DNA from 2 places in the Pediococcus sp. M21F004 genome. Region 2 is predicted to be linked to the other one. Evidence: a T-box and tRNA genes for the amino acid it is inferred to sense, from the RefSeq annotation. Region 2 holds a T-box; the other holds one or more tRNA genes.

Region 1 (4,217 bases), 550 kb from region 2:
GATAGTTTGTACCCATCAGATCCGATTGAACCTAAAGATGCCCGCAAGATTGAGCGGTCTGTTGCAATTGGTGTAGTGATTTTTGCATTAGTTCTGGTTGCAATGAAACTTGCTAACATTATGAACATTGATAATGTAGTCTTATTGCTGAGTGTAATTGCTGTTGCAACCCCGATTGTCTATTTTGTTTTAATGTTTTCTAGTAATAAAGTTACTAAAATCGAACGTTCAAGACTTTTGGCTTATATTCCCTTATTCATTGCGGCTGTCATTTTTTGGGCTATTGAAGAACAAGGGTCAGTTGTTCTTGCCTTATTTGCGGCTCAAAGAACTCAGTTACATTTGGGCTTCATAACGTTATCCGCTTCGCAATTTCAATCTTTAAATCCGCTATTCATTATGCTTTACACACCATTCTTTGCATGGATGTGGATTAAAATGGGTAATAAACAACCTTCATCACCACGAAAGTTTGCTTATGGACTTGGTTTTGCAGGACTATCATATTTATTCATTGCCCTTCCAGGAATGTTATTTGGAACGGCTGGAAAAATTAATCCACTTTGGTTGGTTGGTAGTTGGGCAATTGTAGAAATTGGGGAAATGTTGATTTCACCAATTGGATTGTCAGTAACGACTAAACTCGCGCCAAGAGCATTTAGTTCTCAGATGATGAGTATGTGGTTTTTAGCTGATGCTGCAGGACAGGCCATTAATTCGCAGATTGTGCGTTTTTACACCAGTGCCACAGAAGTTCCTTACTTCTTAATTGTTGGGGCTGTGAGCATCGTTGTAGGCTTTTTGTTGCTACTTATGTCGCGATGGATCTCTTCAAAGATGGTTGGAATTAATTAAATTTTAAAAAAGCTAGATCAGTTTCTGTTTTACAGGACTGGTCTTTTTTATTTGGCAAGGTCTTTTAGGGGATTTTAGTTAAAATTAAGCGTAAAATTAAATATTAATCAGTTTTTGAAAAGCACAGGTGAAATTATGAAAATTGCAGTTACTAGTGACAACCATTTTGATGTGAATCGGCTTGATGTGAGTGAAACAATCAAAGCACAGGCTGACTATTTGGCCAATGAAAATGTTGAAATTTACTTGATTGCTGGAGATTTGTTTAATGATTTTGGCAAAAGCCTAGCCTACGTGCGACGTTTGCAGGCGGAATTGGGATCACAGACTTTAGTAAAATTTATTGCTGGCAATCACGATATGGTTCAAGGAGTTACTTTTGCTGAACTTGAAAGTACAATAGATGTTAGCTATATGCATAATCAATTTTTAGATATTCCTGGCACAAATTGGCGTCTGATCGGGAATAATGGCTGGTATGATTATGGATTTGCTGATAATCTTCCAGATAAAACCATCGCCAATTTTGAAACTTGGAAACGAGCGTACTGGATAGATGGTGCTATTCAGCAAACAATGACCGATGGTGAACGAATGGACTTGGTTTTGGATGAGAGTACCAAACAGCTTAAAATGGCTGAGAAGGCTCATAAACGGGTTTTATACTATACACATTTTGTTCCGCGGCGTGACTATATTCGGTATGCCCCAGAGGGAAATATTTGGAACATGGCTAATGCGTATATGGGTAGCGCACGATTAGGGAAGTTATTGGAAAAATTCAAGACTGAAATTGTGGTATTTGGGCATATGCATATTCATCCTAAGCCAAAGAAATTTTCGGAAACGGTGTACTATGACCAAGCAGTGGGGTATCATAATAAGAGGATCAACGAATGGCAGCATAATACGTTTTTAGAAGAGTGGCAAGCACGATTAGCTTACTTTGAATTATGATTTTTGAAGATTTTTTAAACGAATTTGCTAAAAAGACTTGATATTTGTCTGGATTTTCGGTATTATATTTTAGTCGGATGCGTTTCAAACGTTGAAGCAATTCATAGGGAAGGGTAGCGAAGTCTGGCTAAACGCGGCGGACTGTAAATCCGCTCCTTCGGGTTCGGTGGTTCGAATCCACTCCCTTCCATTTTATGAATGGGCTATAGCCAAGCGGTAAGGCATCGGGTTTTGATCCCGAGATGCGATGGTTCGATCCCATCTAGCCCAATAAATTAATAAAAACTGCTATATGACATTAGATTAGTCATATAGCAGTTTTTTTATACAGAGATTTGTAGAAAGTGGTTTAATATATGTAAGCGGATAAATAGGATTAGGTGGTCTAAAATTGTGAATAGGTCACTTATATGAAAGGTAAAAATATGGCAAGTTGGATCTGGTATCATGGAGATTTTGAAATCTATCAAGCAATGAAACAAAACTTTGATCGTGAAGAGCGGGGGATGAATTGGCCCGCTTACTGGTATACTTCGGGTTGGAATCATAACGTTTATTTTTGGAAAGAATTCCAGTTTGATCACGCACAAACGTTTTCAACTATCATTCAAGGTAAGGGATATGGCAAGCTGATTAATCTGGAGGATAGTCAGGAAACGAAGTTTATTTTGGGCAGTCAAATGACATGTCCGGCTGGTCATTTTCGGATCGAAATTTACGTTGGAAATCTTTCAGGGTTGCCATGCGCATTTATTGAAGGTAAGGAAATTTATAGTGATCATAGTTGGAAGGCTTCTAATTTTCTGGGTGACGATGTAATTGCCGGAACAAGTCAGTTTTTCACGAATAGCAAACAGAATCCAATGCATTTTGAATATTCACATAAAATCCAGAATGCCAAAAGGATTGAAATTGTTAATGGCGGGACTTTATTAGATTTTGGGCATGACCTAACTGCTAAAACTATGATTCAATTTTTTGAACAATTTCAAACGATGGTATTGTGTTATGGGGAAAGTCGCACTGAAGCTTTGGATGTTGCAGATGCTTACTTAAAACATGAAATTAGGATGCACGACGATCCAGATGGTTCCTATGATGAAAGCACCAAAACATTTACGACTAAATTACGTGCCTTTCGTTACATCTACGTTCCTGATATTTCCAGTTTGGATGATATTGGGACAATATTTGTGAATTTTGAATTTGTTAAATTTCCGAAAATTGGGGCTTTTGAGTCACATGATTCTAAACTAAATCAGATTTGGCGAGTCTCGGACCGTACCTTGCGTCTGTGTTCCGGAATCTTTTTTATTGATGGAATTAAACGCGATCGTTGGGTCTGGGCCGGTGATGCTTTTCAGTGTTTTTACATGAATCGGTATGACTTTTTTGATAAAGAAATTGTCGAACGGACAGTGCTAGGTTTACGCGGGGAGCTCGATATCAAGCAACACTTGGATACCATTGTGGATTATTCCATGTACTGGTTAATTAGTATTGAGTTATATTATGAAACATTTGCAGATAAAACATTTGTGGAGGCTGTTTATCCAAAAATGAAACAATTAATTGATTTTTCACTTGAAGCAACGGATAAACTAGGATTTATTCATGAACGTAAAGGCGATTGGATTTATATTGATTGGGCTGATTTTGATCATGAAGGGGCTCTATGTGCAGAACAAATGGTCTTGGCGCGAGCTTTAAAAAGTGTGATTAAAATTTCTAAGCTGTTAAATCAAGACGCTCAAGAATATGAAGCTACTTATCAACGACTACGAGTAAATATTGATAAATATTTTTGGGATGAAGGAAAGCAAGCCTATATTGATAGTTATGAGTCAGGAAAACGACACGTCACCAGACACGCGAATATCTTTGCCATTTTGTTTGATTATGTGGATGAAAAAAGAACACAAACAATTGTAAAGAAGGTATTACGAAATCCCTTAATTGCGACCATCAATACGCCTTATTTTAAATTTTGGGAACTAGAGGCGTTAGCCAAAGTCGGGAGTTACCAAGATGTGTTGGATACAATTAAAGCCTATTGGGGTGGTATGTTAGACAACGGAGCAACCACGTTTTGGGAATACTTTGATCCAAAAGAAAAAGGAGCAGCTCGATATGCGATGTACGGGGATAAATATGGAAAAAGTTTATGCCATGCATGGGGCGCAAGCCCAATTTACTTAATTGGTCGGTATTTGGTGGGTTTAAGACCCACTCAGGCAGGCTACAAAACGTTTGAAATTGAGCCCCAACTCTCTCTGTTAGGTGATTTTAACGCGAAGTTTCCCCTTAGTGAAAAAGGAGATTATGTATCTCTTGAATCTAAAAATAAATATTTACTGATTCAAGCAACTAAAAAGGGTGGAACCCTGCTTGTTCAAGATAAGCAA
Region 2 (4,217 bases):
AAATTGCCGAAATGACAAGAATTGGCACAGTCGACATTGGTTTTGCCGCACTGCCTGTAGACGCACAATTAACTACCGAGTCATTAGTAGCTGACCCCATTTATTGCGTCACGCCCGCTAACTTTGTCCCTAAAAATAAAACCTATATCACAACTGACGATATTGGCGACTACCGCTTCATTTTACAACAAATCGATTATGATCGTGACACAAAGAAGACTTTGGATCGCTACGCTGTTGCACCAAATGCCCTTTCGTACTCTATTGATGATCAATCCATTCTTTCAATGGTAGAAAGTGGCCTTGGGTTTGGAATCTTGCCTCAACTAGCTCTTCAAAAATTGACTGGTGATGTCAATGTTTATCCATTTTCTCATCAGTATTACCGAACAATTTGCCTTAGTGTCAATAAAACTCAAGCAGAGGCGCCCTCCACGAAACTAATGTTGACGGAAATTCACGACTATCTCGCAAACCGTTATCAAGCTGATTACTTAGGACAGCCCGTTAAATAAACAAAACGACTAGTTTCAACAAGCAATTTTACTGCTTGAAAACTAGTCGTTTTTTATTTTTTCTTCTATATAGTAGTTGCAGTTTCGAAGCCAGTGGCGATCTTTCGCTAAGCCTTAGGACAGTTTGGCACGTCAAAAGGCCGGAAATAAGTATGCTTCCCGCGGGATTGCGATCCCGCACTACTCCATTTCGTTGGTTGATTTTTGAAACGAAAATCTTTCTTATTCCGTTCGCTGTCGATTCTTGTGGCACAGTTTGGCCGCAAGAACTCGCATCCAGCACCACTCTTACTGCACTTTTTTGCTATGCCTTAGGACAGCTCGGCAAAACAAGAGACTGATTGTAAGCACAACTCCCGCGGGATTGCGATCCCGCATCCGTTGTGCTTACAATCAGCCTCTTACCGTTTTGCCTCACTCACTTTACTTAACCCTAGCCAAAAAGTACTTCTTTTTTCCACGACGCACAATCACAAACTTGCCGTCAAAATGCGCACTAGGATCAATTTCAGCGTCTACATCCTGCACCTTTTCACCATTAATCCGAATAGCTCCGTTTTTTACATCTTCTCGTGCTTGGCGTCTTGATGCCTCAATCTTTGTATCATCCACTAGCCATAAAATGATATTTTTCTTTTCATCACTAACCTCAACAGAAGGCATATTCTTAAAACCTTGTTCAATTTCTTCTGCTGTTAGGTCTTGCACTTCACCGGAGAACAATGCTTGAGTAATGTGTTGGGCCTCCACTACCGCCTGTTCACCATGCACAAATTTGGTCACTTCTTCCGCCAAACGGCGCTGAGCTTCCCGTTTTTCTGGATGCGTCTGAACCTTATCTGCTAATTCGTTAATCTCGTCTTCACCTAAGAATGTAAAGTACTTCAAGTATTTCACAACATCCCGGTCATCTTGATTAATCCAAAATTGGTAGAATTCATATGGTGAAGTCTTCTTTGGATCCAACCATACAGCGCCACCAGCCGTTTTTCCAAACTTTGTCCCATCAGCCTTAAGCATTAATGGGATCGTGAGCGCAAACACGTCCGTATCTGAACCTTCAACCTTATGAATTAAATCGATTCCGGCAGTAATATTTCCCCATTGATCGGCACCACCAATCTGGAGTTGCACATTTTCATGTTTGTATAGATGAAGAAAATCAATGGACTGCAAAATTTGGTAAGTAAATTCCGTGAAAGAAATTCCCACTTCCAAACGACTTGCCACAACTTCTTTGTTCAACATCGTGTTGACGTTAAAAAGCTTTCCGTAATCGCGAAGAAAATCTAACAAAGACAACTTTGAAAGCCAATCATAGTTATTTATAATGGTGAAATTTTCTGTCCCAAACAATTTAATCATTTGTGCAGATATGGCATCTTCATTATGTTTAACTTGGTCCATCGTCTGCAAAACTCGTTCTGAATTTTTACCAGACGGATCACCAATCGCACCCGTTCCACCACCAATAACAATTACTGGATGATGGCCTTGGAGTTGGAATCGTTTCAACATCATAAAAGGAATCAAATGGCCAATATGCAAACTGTCACCCGTAGGATCCACCCCACAGTACAAGCCAATTTGTTGCTTCTCTGCTAATTCGCGTAGCCCCTCTTCGTCAGTTGTTTGATTCACAGCCCCACGCCATTTTAGTTCATCAATAATATTCATAACCGTTCCTCCTCATTTTTTGTTTCAAATAGTATAAAAAAAGTCCCTAAAGTCAATAAAGACTCTAGGGACGAAATTCTCCGCGTTACCACCCAAGTTATTGCAATTAACTGCAACCACTCAACATCGATAACGAGATGAATCGCTAATTTATAGATTTAGAAGCTTGATAACTGTAATTCACAACCACCACATTCTGGTTCTCAATACCACCAGATCTCTGAAATGTTGGGCAGTCTGCTACTTCGATTATCGCATTGCTTTTGATATTAGTTTCATGTTAAGAGAGTTATATTGATAAGTCAAGAATTTTTTTAAAAAGCCAACCGAATCAACGCCATGCTTACAATCCCCACCACAACAATCACAATCAGACTTTTTGAAATAATGGCCGCCACAAAAGTCGGTACTGTTGCAAGCAGATTTTCATAATTAACCGTTGGCAATGACCCCGCATGATGGGTAAAAATATTTTCCATAATTAAGGCCGTCATAATCACCAATGGCACAAAGCTTAAATACTGAATCAGCCATTTTGGCAAATCAAAGTTTTTAACCAGGACAAATGGGATTACCCGTGATAGCCAAGTCACGATGCCACACCCGATAATTGTCCATAATACGTTCATCGTGAGCGCCATTGTTCAATCACCATCCCTAAAAAGCAGCCGACCAACGTTGTCACAATCAGCGCTACATTATTTGAAAAGAAAATCGTTAATCCATACATCAAAAAGCAGACTACCACGACCATAAAAATTTGAAAAACAAAGGCCTTACTTTTATCCGTAATCATTTGTAGATAAAGTAAGCCAATGAACATTGCCACCAAAGCAAAATCCAGCCCAAATGCTTTCGGATCGCCCACCAAATTACCCAATAATCCGCCAGCTGCTGTGGCAAACGCCCACGTTAAGTAAGCCACAATGTTTGCACCATGAATCCAGCCAGGTTTGAGATGATGATCCGTGAAATTAAGCTTGTTCATACTCAATGCAAACGATTCGTCAGTTAACAACGATCCGATGCCAATGTTTTGTCCCAGTGAATCCTTCCGAAAATATTGGGCAACTGTGGTGCTCATCAAAATGAATCGCGCATTAACCAAAAAGACCGACAACATGATGAATGGAATGGAGCTTCCAACCAGCATTAAGCTCACCATAATAAATTGTGCCGACCCCGCATATGTAATTAGCGACATTAAAAATATTTCTAAAACACTCAAACCACTTGTTTTCCCGACGACTCCAAAAGCAAGGCCAATTCCTATGTATCCCAAAACTGTTGGGATTGCCTCTCTCACACCCGTTTCAAAATCTAACTGTTCGTTCACAACATCATCCCTTATTGATTAGTTTCTTTTTAAATTCATTTGTCTACTTATTTGTTATAATTTAGACAAAATCACGTTTTTTGGAGGCCATCATGAAAACTTTGTACATCGATCGGGTCACAGTTTCAGACTACACCTACCTAATTGCTGTTGGCGACCATGGGCTAGCATTCGTAGGGTCCAGCAATTCAGAAGAAGAACTGCACCACTACATTGCTAATGCCCAGCTCTTAAAAAATTCCGACAAAACGAATCCTTATAAAACGGCACTCAAAAATTTGCTGCTCGGCAAATCCCAGCAGTTTACTCTTCCAATTGAATTTAATGGGTCCCCTTTTCAAAAATCCGTCTGGCAGGCCCTACAGACCATTCCCTACGGAGAAACGACTACTTATAGCGCCCTAGCCGAAAAAATTGGCCGACCAACTGCTGCTCGAGCGGTTGCCAATGCCGTCGGAAGAAATCCCAATCAAATCGTTGTTCCTTGTCACCGCGTCTTGCACAAAGATGGTTCAATTGGCGGCTATCACGGCGGATTACCGTTGAAACGTCAGTTATTGGCTCTTGAATCACGCGTTAAAAATGCTTAGCCAACAACTTCGAAAACTTCACAAAAACAGGTCATGTCTTCAGTGAACGTTTGGCCAGCTTCCTTAAACTCGTTTCTAAAGAATGGTTCATGAACACTC

The links. A T-box is a leader RNA that pairs with one kind of tRNA and senses whether it is charged. The one in region 2 lies ahead of tyrS (tyrosine--tRNA ligase), so its partner is inferred to be a tRNA-Tyr.
Region 1: it has a tRNA-Tyr gene. The T-box ahead of tyrS (tyrosine--tRNA ligase) is inferred to sense a tRNA for this amino acid. The anticodon was not compared.

Annotation. Positions count from the first base shown of each region.
Region 1 covers NZ_CP177314.1:1,781,748-1,785,964, forward strand. Annotated here, with positions in the region: gene ACLHK8_RS08870 (peptide MFS transporter) at 1-855, shown strand, start outside; gene ACLHK8_RS08875 (metallophosphoesterase) at 991-1,812, shown strand; tRNA gene ACLHK8_RS08880 (tRNA-Tyr) at 1,920-2,002, shown strand; tRNA gene ACLHK8_RS08885 (tRNA-Gln) at 2,012-2,083, shown strand; gene ACLHK8_RS08890 (amylo-alpha-1,6-glucosidase) at 2,223-4,217, shown strand, end outside.
Region 2 covers NZ_CP177314.1:1,229,709-1,233,925, forward strand. Annotated here, with positions in the region: gene ACLHK8_RS06340 (LysR family transcriptional regulator) at 1-515, shown strand, start outside; gene tyrS (tyrosine--tRNA ligase) at 939-2,192, opposite strand; T-box leader at 2,256-2,459, opposite strand; gene ACLHK8_RS06350 (AzlD domain-containing protein) at 2,507-2,833, opposite strand; gene ACLHK8_RS06355 (AzlC family ABC transporter permease) at 2,818-3,528, opposite strand; gene ACLHK8_RS06360 (methylated-DNA--[protein]-cysteine S-methyltransferase) at 3,621-4,118, shown strand; gene ACLHK8_RS06365 (ASCH domain-containing protein) at 4,115-4,217, opposite strand, start outside.